Regions from separate parts of the Paenibacillus motobuensis genome, predicted to be linked through region 1. Evidence: riboswitches for the same ligand, from Rfam matches in the RefSeq annotation. Region 1 holds a riboswitch; each other region holds the start of a gene.
The links. A riboswitch is a leader RNA that binds a small molecule or an ion and turns the genes downstream of it on or off. The one in region 1 is predicted to bind cyclic di-AMP.
Positions count from the first base shown of each region.

Region 2: another riboswitch for cyclic di-AMP. It lies ahead of ABD014_RS15440 (TrkH family potassium uptake protein); the one in region 1 lies ahead of ABD014_RS12660 (hypothetical protein).
Region 3: another riboswitch for cyclic di-AMP. It lies ahead of ABD014_RS04220 (3D domain-containing protein); the one in region 1 lies ahead of ABD014_RS12660 (hypothetical protein).
Region 4: another riboswitch for cyclic di-AMP. It lies ahead of ABD014_RS21225 (C40 family peptidase); the one in region 1 lies ahead of ABD014_RS12660 (hypothetical protein).

Region 1 covers NZ_BAAACX010000009.1:431,518-434,900, forward strand. The annotation lists gene kdpA (potassium-transporting ATPase subunit KdpA) at 1-1,539, opposite strand, end outside; gene ABD014_RS12660 (hypothetical protein) at 1,589-1,996, opposite strand; cyclic di-AMP (ydaO/yuaA leader) riboswitch at 2,112-2,309, opposite strand; cyclic di-AMP (ydaO/yuaA leader) riboswitch at 2,414-2,654, opposite strand; gene ABD014_RS12665 (metal-dependent hydrolase) at 2,948-3,383, shown strand, end outside.
Region 2 covers NZ_BAAACX010000013.1:154,842-158,224, reverse strand. The annotation lists gene ABD014_RS15445 (CPBP family intramembrane glutamic endopeptidase) at 1-1,586, opposite strand, end outside; cyclic di-AMP (ydaO/yuaA leader) riboswitch at 1,940-2,096, shown strand; gene ABD014_RS15440 (TrkH family potassium uptake protein) at 2,172-3,383, shown strand, end outside.
Region 3 covers NZ_BAAACX010000006.1:85,472-88,854, forward strand. The annotation lists gene ABD014_RS04215 (DinB family protein) at 109-612, shown strand; cyclic di-AMP (ydaO/yuaA leader) riboswitch at 849-1,063, shown strand; gene ABD014_RS04220 (3D domain-containing protein) at 1,068-1,757, shown strand; gene ABD014_RS04225 (polysaccharide deacetylase family protein) at 1,837-2,646, opposite strand; gene ABD014_RS04230 (dihydroorotate dehydrogenase electron transfer subunit) at 2,864-3,383, shown strand, end outside.
Region 4 covers NZ_BAAACX010000020.1:39,582-42,964, forward strand. The annotation lists gene ABD014_RS21215 (M1 family metallopeptidase) at 1-243, shown strand, start outside; gene ABD014_RS21220 (hypothetical protein) at 343-1,176, shown strand; cyclic di-AMP (ydaO/yuaA leader) riboswitch at 1,397-1,532, shown strand; gene ABD014_RS21225 (C40 family peptidase) at 1,536-2,027, shown strand; cyclic di-AMP (ydaO/yuaA leader) riboswitch at 2,271-2,405, shown strand; gene ABD014_RS21230 (C40 family peptidase) at 2,409-2,879, shown strand; gene ABD014_RS21235 (GNAT family N-acetyltransferase) at 3,124-3,383, shown strand, end outside.

The DNA of each region.
Region 1 (3,383 bases):
GACGGGTTCTTTCTGCATTAAGGACCCTGCAGCAGCTAACAAGGCAATCATAGAGACGTAGCGGCCCAGGAGCATGACCAATCCGGTCATGATGTTCCAGAACGCCGTATTATCCGCGAGACCCTCGAAACCGGAGCCGTTATTTGCCGCAGAGGATGCATATTCATACAGCATTTGCGACAGTCCATGATACCCCGGATTCGTAACTGCGCCATACCCTAACCCAGTCATAGTACTGATCGCCGTTGGTGCAAGCACAATTAAGGGATGGATAAGAATCGCAATTGCGATCAGCCTCATCTCCCTGGCTTCAATCTTCTTGCTGAGGAATTCCGGCGTTCTGCCGACCATTAATCCACAAATAAACACACCGAGTATGGCGTACATCACCATGTTCATAAGTCCGACGCCCTTCCCACCGAAGACGACGTTCAACATCATCTGGGATAAAGCTGCCAAGCCGCCGAGCGGAGTAAGCGAATCATGCATATTATTGACGCTCCCCGTAGTCGCAGCGGTGGTAATCGCCGTAAAAAGTGCCGAGCCCGTAACCCCGAAACGAACCTCTTTGCCCTCCATATTTCCTTGCGCGACGTCTATCCCAAGCGTATGGAAGAGCGGGTTCCCGGCCTTCTCGCTGAAATAGACCAAAGACAGAAATGCAAGGAACAAGACCATCATCGCCGAGAAAATAACCCAACCCTGCTTCTTATTGCGCGCGAATAAACCGAATGTATAAGGTAATGACGCGCTGATCACCCACATGGACCACATCTCAATTGCATTCGTCAACCCGCTTGGGTTCTCGAACGGATGGGATGAATTTGCTCCAAAGAATCCACCACCGTTCGTGCCCAAATGCTTAATGGATTCCAGCGAGGCCACCGGTCCAAGCGAGATTCGCTGTACAATCCCTTCCAGCGTGTTCACTGCCGTGGTAGGCCGCAAGGTCTGCGGAACCTGAAGCGCGACCAGTAGCAGCGTCACGATCAGAGAAGCAGGCAGAAGAATACGGACAATCGCCTTCACAAAATCCTCAAAGAAATTCCCCAGCCGTTGGCCTCTTCCTGTAATTCCGCGGATAAAAGCGATGGCGGCGCATAGACCTGTAGCAGCTGATGTGAACATCATCATTGTGATTACAGCCATTTGCGAGAAATAGCTAAGCCCTGTCTCCCCGCTATAATGCTGCAGATTCGTGTTGGTCATGAAGCTAATTACCGTATTGAATGCCAGCGTCGGCTCCATGCTGCCGCTTCCTTCGGGATTCCATGGGAACCACTGCTGCAGGCTGAGAAGCAGAAAACTGATTGTCATCAACACCACATTCGTTGCCAGCAAGCTGATCACATATTTCTTCCAATCCATCGCTTCGCGCCGCCTATAGCCGGCTATGTTGAAAATAAACCGCTCCATTGCTCCGAAAATGCGATCACTACGATTAGGTACATTAGAGAAAACATGATATATATAAGTACCGACCGGCTTCACCAGCAGCAATATTACGCCGATCACAATGAACATTTGTAAATAATCCATAATACACTCACCCCATCTGGAATCCTACTTATTGTTTTTAAGCTCTGGCTTATCGCTCAAGCTTTGCTGCAAGCAGAAATCCAACCTCTCCGCTTACGGAATGGATGACATAAGAAGCTCCTAGCCCTTTGTAAATCATGCGCGGATTTCTATTCGGAGTAATAATGAAAATCTGATCACGCGTCCATCTCCGACAGATTTGCAAATAGCGACAGGTTAATGTCATACTCAGTTCAAAAATATAACAGCGTCCGATCGGAAACGGCGGGACGATCCAGCTCTGCTCGTCATCCGTCTTGATACGCAGTACATGTCTTACGCCCAGTTTATGAAGGACTTCTTCCTCCTTCTTGTTGTTCACCATGACCGCGAAATTACGCTTCGCCGCCATCAGCAGCAAAATAAACTTCAGTCCAACCGGATTCGGTGCTGCTACTAGAACAAACTCTTCCTCCACTTGAGAACACCCTCCTTGAATTTGCAGAGGACAACACAAAAGAAGCCGCAGGAAAGATAGTAACCTTTCCCGCGGCTTAATGAGTGGTCTTAGACCCACTACCCGACCTTGGTGGTTGCCTCTTCCTAGACGCTTACGAGGTTAGCTGACGGATTCGGGCGCGGAAGTCGCCCTACCTTGGAAAATACGTTTATCCTCCAAGCGATTCACCCCATGGAACTAAGGTTTAGAAGCCCGCAGATCGGGCATCACTCAGTACCGTTGGTTCCCCCGCTGCTGTCATATCCACGACAGCATTCAGCGAATTTTGATTGATGTTGTATTGTATTTCAGTTCATTTTTCAAAAAAGAGCATAAAAAACCACAGAGGCAAACGGTCCTCTGTGGCCGAATTCGTTGCGGCGCGCAGTCACCTTTCCTCTCTCATACCCACGCTGACGAAGTTAGCTGACGGATTCGGGCGGTGAGAGTCGCCCTACCTGAGAAGAGTCCATGGTCTCTTTCTCAGGATTCACCCCTGTCCGAATGGGCCTGTGTTGGCTCTCACACCAGCCCTGGCCATTCAGACGATGAGCAAGCTGCGTTGATCATCACACAGCAAGCTCTTGTTGGTTCCTCCGTTCTCTGGAACATCCCAGAGATTAAGCGATCGGAATTGGATAATATTGATTATGGATTGAATCATACCGCTGCAAGGTTTGACTGTAAAGCCAACTTCCCGGCAAAAAAAGCGATTAATTTAAAGGAATATGAAAATATACCGCTTACATTGATATGGCTCTCTCTAATTTTCGCTATAGCTCATTTCTACTCTTGATTTTAAATTCTTTTATAAGGATCCTGCCGGGGAAACTGTTGAAATCGCAGCTGCCAACGCGATAAAATTTTACTCATGTCTCTCCTTCGCTATAATAGAGTTAGTTCATCATTTTGCCAAAAGGAGCGATATTTATGAAAATAACGTATCTCGGACATTCATGCGTATATTTAGATACTGGCGATTGCCGTTTGATCATTGACCCGTTCTTGACCGGTAATCCTAAAGCAGCTGCTGTGGCTGAAGATATCGATGTCGATTATATCCTACTTACCCATGGGCACTCGGATCATATCGGGGATGCTGAGGTGATCGCCAGAAGAACTGGAGCCTCCATCGTAGCTATCGTTGAACTGGCGGGCTTCTTTGAGCAGAAAGGGCTTAAGGCGACAGGAATGAACCTGGGAGGTTCGTACAACTTCCCGTTCGGCAAGCTGACCTTCACTCCGGCTCTCCACAGTTCTTCCGTTGAAGTGAACGGAACGAATGTCTACCTGGGGGTTGCCGCAGGCATTGTACTCAATATCAACGGTTTCACGGTATATCATTGTGGCGATACCGCACTATTCA
Region 2 (3,383 bases), on a different contig from region 1:
AATAACCCGGCAGCAATATTCAGTCCTCCGCCCATGACCATCAGACTGATTGACATCAGAATCGTATCGAAGATGACGTGGGAGAAGACGGCGGTAATAAATCCATAGCGCAGAAACACGAAGCTGAACAGCAAGCCAATGAACATGAGTTCAATGGGCCGCGAGATGACTGGATATATTGGATACAGGGTATGACCGAAGGCCCAGATCAGTGAAGTAATCAAGCTTGCTACGAATGTACTGCGGAACATCTTCTTCAGCATAGCGATCCCGAACAATCGGTATACGGCCTCCTCTCCGATACCTGCTACCCAGGCCAGCAGCGGGAATAGCAGCGGCAGAAGCATGTTGTAAGTCGATTGGGAGGCATCTGTCGTCGACCAGGTATGAATTGTATTCTCGAGAGCCAGGAAAATAATGGACTGTACCCCGAGCAAAATCAGCGCCCAGGCATACCCATTCGTCATCGCTGTCAGCACGTGGCGTCCATAACCGGGCTCTTTGGCTCTTGGCCAAAGGATCCGCCCCTTCTGTCTCCAGAGCGCATCGCCACCCACTAGCGATACATAGATGGAGCCGGACAGCAGTAGGGTTACTACGCCCTGAATAACAAAGCTTAAGATGAGTATGGAGCTGCTCAGACTATCTTTTTGTAAATAGGGCAGCATGTTGATTGCTCCGACCATACTTAGGACAAAATAAAGAGAAGCTAGGAAGAGACCACGCTTAAAAGAGGTGTAGGCTCTTGTCACTATGCTGTACACGATCGCCAGAATAGCCAGAACGAAGGTGAGCAGCCCATAGCCTGCAAAGGTAAGGATGTAGGCGAGCGTCTTCTGACCGCTAAGATAATCGTTGTAGGAATTCGGAACGGTGAACTTCGTCTCCATTGAAGCTACCGCGCCATATTCGAAATGAAATTGTATCTGGGCCCGTGACTGTCCGATCTCGTAATTTGGCAATTCATACAGTAAGCCGTATTGCCCTTCGACGGTAGCAAGCTTCAGATCGGCTTCACTCACTCCTAAAGTCTTCAGGTAAGGTCGGACTAACTGCTCTTTATCCGCCAGGCTGATATCGCCTTCCCGGGCCACCAGAGACAGTGTATTCTCGCGACCGTAGTCGATTAAAGCCTGCTTGGTGGCATTACTTGTCGAGATGACCTTCTCAAAGGCAACGACATTGCCCTCTTGCATATTAACGTCGATGCTTAAGAGGCTTAATATGTCATCTGGTTCTGTAAAGACAACATGGAAGACGTCATAAGGAAATTGTTTGCCATAGGATTTAGAATATTTGCCGACTAAATTTTCCTTCGTCAAATATCCGAACAGTTCAGGCTTGGTATCGTATGTAACGTGAGCATTCTGAAAATTACCGTTGATGCCAAGCTCCGTCTGAGCGAATGAAGCGGCGGCCTGCCTGGCTTGCTCTTTGCTGATGGTCTTGCTTAATTGTTGCTCCGGCTCGTTCAAGGAAGGCAGCCAAAGCTGCAGGACAATGAAGAGGACCAATCCAATCGCAGCAAGTATCCAGAGTGCTTTAGGTTTGAGCAAGATCCCAGGTGAGTTCTTGGAAGTTTGCATTTTTACAGCTCCTTTAACACTTTTTTCTAAACAAGGAATTGTTCAATGAGTCCGCTTGTCGTAACCAAGTGAGTTAGAAGCGGGGGTGACATTGAGCGTAATTCTTAGAAAACACATTCAATTAAAGATAACATAGGGGACCTTAGGTTCGCCAATCGGGATATAGTTCACGAAAATCTGCAATATCTCTGGTAAGGTCTCGCATGGCTCAGATAATGGAGTATCATAATCATAGTTTCACGCCTTTTACGCCTTTTTAGAGTTATTTAATCCAAAAGAAACTTTGTGATTACACGCCGATAAGGCTTATAATCCATTTGACGAAAATGAAATGAAAACAATGAAACAATAAAATATATAAATGGCCGAATTTCTTTACGAAAACGGGGGAACCGATTTTTAGGGGTGAGTTTCGCTGAATTTCTGGATATTCCAAGGATCCAAGCGAATAGGGCAACCGTTCATGTCCGAATCCGTCAGCTAACCTCGTAGGCCTTTGAGCAGGGACCAATCAAAAAGCATTGGATTTCCAGTGCTTTTTTTCTTTGCTACAAAAAGGATGGAGTGATTAAGTTGCAGTTAAGCATGTGGGTAAAATGGTTCAGGTTTTCCCCGCCACAGATTTTAGTATTGGGCTTCGCAGCCATTATTCTCGTCGGAGCGCTGCTGTTAATGCTGCCGATCTCAAGTACAACAGGGGAGTCTTTACCATTCGTTGATGCGCTGTTTACCGCAACTTCGGCAACCTGTGTGACGGGATTGGTCGTCGTGGATACCGGGACATATTATTCTACGTTCGGCCAGGTCGTGATTATGCTGCTGATTCAGACCGGCGGTCTCGGATTTATGACCGTGGCTACCCTATTCTCGCTCGTATTCAAGCGCAGAATATCGCTTAAGGATCGTCTCTTGCTGCAAGAGGCGATGAACCAGAACACGATGGAAGGGATCGTCCGCTTGATTCGCAAGGTTCTGATCTATTCCCTGGTCATTGAGAGCAGCGCCGCATTAATCTATACGATTCGCTGGTCCTTTGATATGCCGTTTGGACGTGCGTTATATTTTGGAATATTCCATGGAGTATCCATGTTTAATAATGCCGGTTTTGACTTGTTCGGTCACTATCAGAGCCTTACCCGCTACGTAGGCGATCCGATTGTTAACCTGGTGACGATGTTCCTGATCGTATCCGGGGGCCTTGGATTCATCGTGTTATCGGATCTTGTTGACTTCCGTAAGCACCGGAAGCTATCGCTTCATTCCAAAGTGGTATTGACGATGACGGCTTCGCTTATTTTGATCGGGGCCTTGGTGATTTACGTATTTGAGTTTACGAATCCGGGTACATTCTCAAGCCTTAGCGGGGGAGAAAAGATATGGGCTTCCTTCTTCCAGTCGGTAACACCGCGGACGGCGGGGGCAAATACGGTCGACCTGGGTTCGCTAAGGCAGGCAACTCAATTCTTCATGGTCATCCTTATGTTTATTGGTGCTTCTCCGAGCTCTACCGGGGGCGGGATTAAGACAACGACCTTCATGATTCTGGTCGGCGCTGTAATCTCGATGATTCGCGGGCGGTCTGATCTTGTGCTGTTCCGCTATCGTCTGACTCAGGACCGTATCTTCAAAGCGGTCACGCTGACGATGTTATCCTTGTTCCTCGTCATCGCGGTATCGATGGTACTATCGACGACCGAGAGTGCAAGCTTCCTGAGCATCCTTTTCGAGACGACTTCGGCTTTTGGCACGGTTGGCTTGACCGTGGGATTAACGGGTAAATTAACAGTGATAGGTAAA
Region 3 (3,383 bases), on a different contig from region 1:
TATGAACCATTTTCGTTATTTTTCATCATTTAAGCCGAATTGTTGAGGTGAGACAAGCTTTCCATGCGATATTATTTATAGTATGATTTCCATATAATAGGGAGGGGAGTGGCATTAGTGAAACAACTGATTATCGGAGACGCCCTGCATGAGCTGGCCTCTACACGCCGTATCCTGGCGTGCTTGCCTGAGGAACATATGACATGGAAGCCACATGTAAAATCAATGACATTAGGCGGTCTTGCTACACATATGATCAATCTGCTGAACTGGCAAGTAGCGATTTTTCTTTACCCGGAATTCGATCTATCGACTGTGCCGAATCGGCGCGAGGCAATGACCAACCGTACTGACCTGCTGGAAGAATTCGATGCGAATGTTGCCAAGCTTGAAAAGTTGTTAGATGAGTGCGATGAGAACATGCTAAGCGAGGAATGGACACTTCGTAGCGGTGACAAGATTATTCTGCGCCAGCCACGAGCAAGTGCACTCCGCACCTTCGGATTAAGCCATATGATCCACCACCGCGCACAACTCACGGTATATTTGCGACTGCTTGATATTATGGTTCCGGGTATGTACGGACCATCAGCTGACGAGGAGGACAAATAAACAGGACATGCCGAGAATATAAAGGGGCTTTTCCGAGTAGTAATTACTACTTATAGGGCGGCCCTATTTTCTTTGTCTTTTTCGTGAAAATTGTTACTTTAAGGTGCCACCAACTCAACCTTTATCGCAAATACATTACTCGATTTGTCATTATTAATCTCAAAAAAACTGTGTTATATCAGGCTTTGTACGTAAATGGTAACAATTGCATGAGCTATTGGTTACAAAGTTGTGATATATTCAATGAGCCGAAACTTACTAGAACAAGTGCGGGGGACGAATTAACGAAAGGCCAATTTGAAATTGAGTCTTAGCAGATTGGCTATCTTGGGGTGAAGCGCGACTCGAAAAGTAACAAAACATTAATCTATCAATTGTTACGATTCTCGCATAGGGAAACTTCCTTTTCCCGAATCCGACAACTAACTCCGCAGGCGCAATAAAAGGAGGACAACATGAAGAAACAACATACTTGGACATTCAAGCGTATTATGAAGACGGCATTTATTACCGCTGGATTATTTGGAGCGATGCAATCCGTTCCTGCGCTGGCTGACTCGTTACATACAGCGAAGGAAGGAGATACATTCTATACACTTTCGAAACAGTATGGAGTGCCGATGGACAAGCTGATGACAGCGAATCCGACCATCAAAGCATTAAATATATATGAAGGTCTTAGCATCACAATCCCTGATAATAAGAGCAATACGATGTCTGCTCCGGAAGTTAAGGCTTCTTCTACGGGCAACGCTGCTATTTTGCCAAGGCTTAGCGTATTTGCCGATCAAAAGGTGGTAGAAGCTTGGGGCAAGAGCTTTAATTACTCCAAGACGATTAATGTCAAAGCGACAGCTTATTCTTCAGCTCCAAGCGAGAATGGTGGATATGGAGCGGTAGATTATTATGGCGACCCACTTAAACTTGGAACGATTGCAGTTGACCCGAAAGTCATTCCTCTTGGTACCAAGGTGCTTGTAACTGGACATGATCATGGAGGTCTACCTAAGAAAGCATTTGTAGCGACAGCGACGGATATCGGTGGCGCGATCAAGGGTAACCGGATTGATATTTTCATCCCGGGCAGCACTTCCTTTGTGAATCAATTTGGTTATCAGGATGTTAAGTTATTTGTACTGAAATAGTAGACAAATAGATGAATAGTTCACGAATTGTATAGGGCCGTACCGGACAGAAGTTGTTCCGGTGCGGCCCTGTTACGATTTACATTTTATTTTTCTTAGTTTGAAGCATATCGGCTACATTGACGAATTGATAGCCTTTGGATTTAAGTTGCTCGATTATCTCGGGAAGAGCTTCAATCGTACCGCTCAGGTTGGAGCCCGAGCCGCCTCCGGCATGCTGGAGAACGATCGATCCGGGACCAACCGTCTCAAGCACATTCTTCTTGACCTTGTCTTTGTCGAGACCCTTCCAATCAAGAGAATCAACGTTCCAATTCACGACTCTATAGCTATGCCGCTTTGCCCAACGAACCTGGGCTTCATTAATATCACCGTATGGAGGCCGAATCAGCTTCGGACGATAGCCGACGATATTCTGAATCACCTTCTCGGTCCGCAATATTTCGGACTGGAATTCTTGCATGGAGTGCTTCTTGAATTGATTGTGAGTATAGGAATGGTTGCCGATGATGTGGCCATCAAGGTGAATTTGCCGCACGAGATCAGGATGTTTCTTGGCCCGGCTGCCAACGACGAAAAATGTAGCTTTGATACCTTCACGCTTCAGGATTTTCAGCACTTGTGGCGTGAATCGGGGGTCTGGCACATCGTCGAACGTAAGGGCGACCTGCTTCACCCGGGGACCACGGAATACAAAAGTCTCGGAATACTTACGCTGCAGCTCGGCTAGATTAAGCGGCTTTTCACTGGACTCAGTAGATGTAGGTGCCGTGTCCTCCGTACCCGGTGCACCCGGTGACGACCGTTTGGCTTCAATGCTCCCAGAGCTTGGAAACAACATGAGCAGGATGGTACAGACGATCATCAAGTGTTTGAGTTTTGTGGACATAGCATTACCTCTTCTCCAAAATATATGTCATGATCTGGTATGCCCATAATCATTGAAAAATATGAGGAAATGGTTAATTTTCAGGGTAAGCGCTTCACTCAGGTTACAAAGAGCATTGAAGTGATGTTTGTCACAGACTGATTGATAAGAAAAATTGCATCTTTAGATGAAGTGCATAAAATCAAGCAGGCGTCTATAAGAAAGGGGACTGAACAATTTGACGGAAGTCATATCCAATGAGGAAGTAGCACCAGGAGTTTTTCGTCTGGCCGTTGCCGGTCAATTCGCCGGGATAATGGGCCAGTTCTATATGATACGCGCATGGGACAATTATCCGCTGCTGTCCAGGCCGCTGAGTATTTTCGATATTACGCCTGAACGGATTGAATTTCTTTATTTAGTCGTCGGTGAGGGAACGACCGTGTTCTCAAAGTTGAAGCAAGGAGATCAAGTGAAGCTGGAAGGTCCATTCGGAAATGGATTTGAAGCTCCGGAAGGCAAGACGGCATTTGTTGGCGGGGGAATCGGGATTGCCCCGTTTTATTATGCCCTGCGCCAGGTTCCGAATGCCGATGTGTATCTCGGCTTTAGCCGCGAGCCTTACATGGTAGAAGAATTCCGCGCGGCTTCGGCTGGACAGACACATGTCAATGTGGGCGGTGTGATTCTCGATGATCTCGATTTTGAAGACTATGATACGATCATTGCCTGCGGACCGCATCCGATGCTGCACGCTG
Region 4 (3,383 bases), on a different contig from region 1:
TCGTTCAAGGACGGGCATACTCTCCGTAAGACTTGGAATGTGGATAACGACACCCTGAAGATTAAGGTCCAGTACAAAGAGCCTGTGGATTGGGTACAAATCGATCCTGAATATGCGCTCGTTCTAGAGAATAAACACATTAACAACTACCTGAAAGCGGAGATTCAGGAGCCTGTAAGTACCCGCTCTACTTTAACGATCGTCAAATTGCTGGAGACCGTACTCGGCTCGTTATTATGGTAGGTACCTGACCTTACAAAACTCTGTATATGCTTCCGTATTAAATTTATCCGCAGCTCATTCTACGAAGCCTTACCTTAACAAAACTTGAGGGGGAAAAGTATGATCTATATACGTAGTGGATGGAGTCTTATAAAAAACCAGCTTCCCTCTATTATCATCCTGTTTCTGTATCAGCTGCTCTGGGGACTATTTTTATACAGGCTCGTCAATTCAGTAGTTACGGAGGTCTTGGTTAGATACCCAGATCCCCCGCCCAATATGCTCAGCCCGGCTCTATTCCTTCTGGAAGGTCAGTACGAGCTCAAGCATAGCTCAGACATCCGTCTCTATCTGGGGATTCTGCTCGGCATGGCTCTCATCCGACTGCTAGTGACGCCCCTGCTCCAGGCAGGGATCCTGTATGGCTTAATTCCCAAGGAGGAGCGAAAGAGCGGACTTCCGCTGTTCCGAGGCATGAAGGAGTTTGGGAAGCCGGTATTCTTCTTCCTATTTATCGAACTTATATTAATCAGCCTGCCCCTATTATGGATTGTCCCTCTCGTCCAGGGACTTCTGCCAGACATACTTCACTCAGGAACCATACAGATCTCCCCGATCTTGAAGATGTCGGCCGTTCTACTTGCTTGGATGATCTATTGCTGGCTCATTAACCAATGCTTGCTATTTGCGCAATTTGGCTATCTTTTCAAAAAGGGGCTATGGGGGTCTATTCTAATAGGTATTCGATATGTGCTTCCTGGAGCAGGCATCTCTCTCTTACTTGGCGCTTTTGCACTGATCTTGTTCTTAATCTTTGGCTCAGTATCGTGGATATGGACCGGAATACTCGCTCTTATTCTGCAGCAAAGCTATCCTTTCATACGAAGTTTATTCAGAGTTTGGGAAGTAACCTCTCAATATCAATTATGGAAAATAAAATCACAAAAAAGTTAAAATTCTTTTACCATTACAATCCCTTATACCACAAGGCCTCCGCCTGAATCGGAGGCCTTATTCTTTGTTTTTCTCTCTGAATCTTGTGAATTAGGCATTGCCAAAATATACTTCTCTTTGTTACAATAACAACAGCAGAAATTCAGTAACAGTTTTGTAATCATTATTGTCATAATAAGTCAAGTAATAGCAATAGCGAGTGTAATTATAACAATTATTTACGAAATCATGGCCGAATTCCCTTCACGGGGAACGGGGGAACCACTTTGGGTGAATTGATCTCGCTAGAGAGGGATCATAGGGAACCTTCAACCGAATCCGTAAGCTAACCTCGTAGGCAATCGGAAGGAGTATTTTTCTTGAAGAAACAGTTAACTACATTAGCTCTTGGTGTTACATTGCTTTTCTCCATCGGAACTGGCAGCGCTTTCGCGGATTCCAAATTAGACTCTGCTATTGATGGAGCGCTCGGAACGAAGTATGTATCCGGTGGTACAACGACTTCTGGGTTTGACTGCTCAGGATTTACGATGTATGTATTCTCCAAGATCGGTATCAAGCTTCCTCACCAATCGGGATCGCAATATAAAATGGGCGAATCCGTATCCAAGGATGAACTAATCGCTGGCGACCTGGTGTTCTTCAACACTTCAGGCAAAGGCATATCCCATGTGGGTGTCTATGTAGGTGAAGGCAAATTTGCTCACGCTTCCACTTCCAAGGGCGTTGTAATTAGCAAATTGAGCGAGAAATATTATGTAGATCGTTATGTTGGAGCTAAGCGCGTTATGAGTTCCGACAAGTACGAAGATGCTACTGGAGAAGTTACAGATCACGATGATGTAGAATAATAACGAATTTTAAGCCTGCGGCGATTCAATGGAATCCACAACCGCGGGTTTTTTATTTGCCTAAAGGCCTGCATTCCCCCCACTTCTGGCCCTATATGCCTATGAACTCAGACAGAAACACAGACTTCCAGATCAAATCTATCGACAAGCTTGTCAAACCTGGGCGGGTTTGGTAAAATGACCAGTGTAATAGTAACAAGTTTGTAATCTTTATTGTAACTATCGTAACTTTTGGGGTGCATCAACTAAGAACAGCCGAATTCCTAAGCACCCGGGAAACGGGGGAACCATTTGGGGTGAATTGGCGCTATCACGCTGCCATAGGGAACCTTCAACCGAATCCGCAAGCTAACCTCGCAGGCCTTGGAAGGAGCTTACATCTTGAGAAAAACAATCATCGCAGCCGCAGCAAGCCTGGCCATCTTCTTCACTATGCAAAGCGGCAATGCTTTTGCGAGCACCACACTAACTAATGTTGTTGACTCGGTATACGGTACACCTTACAGACTCGGTGGAATCAGCGCCAGTAGCGGCTTTGACTGCTCAGGCTTCACCAAATATGTATATCAGAAAATGGGCGTAACCCTACCTCGCGTATCGACAGATCAGTTCAAGCAAGGCGCTGCGGTAAGCAAGAGCCAGTTGAAGCCTGGCGATCTCGTCTTCTTCAATACAACCGGTAAAGGCGTATCCCATGTAGGAATTTATGTTGGTAATGGAGAATTCGCACATTCCTCCTCATCCAAGGGCGTTCGTATCGACAGCTTGAGCAATAGCTACTACAAAGCGCGTTATGTCGGCGCCAAGCGTATCCTTAGCCAGTATACTTATTCTCAGTATGCCCAAGCTTAATCTCCAGCGTTCAACCATTTAACTTTCATTCATTCATTTATCATCATTTATAACTATATAATGCAGTTGATTCCAAGCCCGGAATCAATTGCATTTTTTTATCTCCGCTCTTCTACAACGTATTGGGTAAGCAAAATATTCTAAAATCGCGCTAACACCTTTACAAGGAATAGAATTCCCGTTAGAGTGAGTTTAAAAAGGTAATCTAGGCATCCTATCATGCAATAAGCAAGGAGGCGTAAATATGGAAAAGTATATTCCGAAATTTCTTATTGTACCTATGGAAGAAGACCATGGCGCAGATATCTGTACCTGGCGCTACGATTCTCCCTATGACGTATATAGCTGGCTCCCTTGGGAACAGATGAAGGCGCTCGATGTAGAATTCGGCAATCCTGCACTACGGGCCGAACAATACGCCTCCCTGTTGGATGAGACCGGCGAGCTCGCTGGCTTTGCCCAATACTTCCCTCTCAAAGGAGTAACCCGTATTGGGGTCGGGAT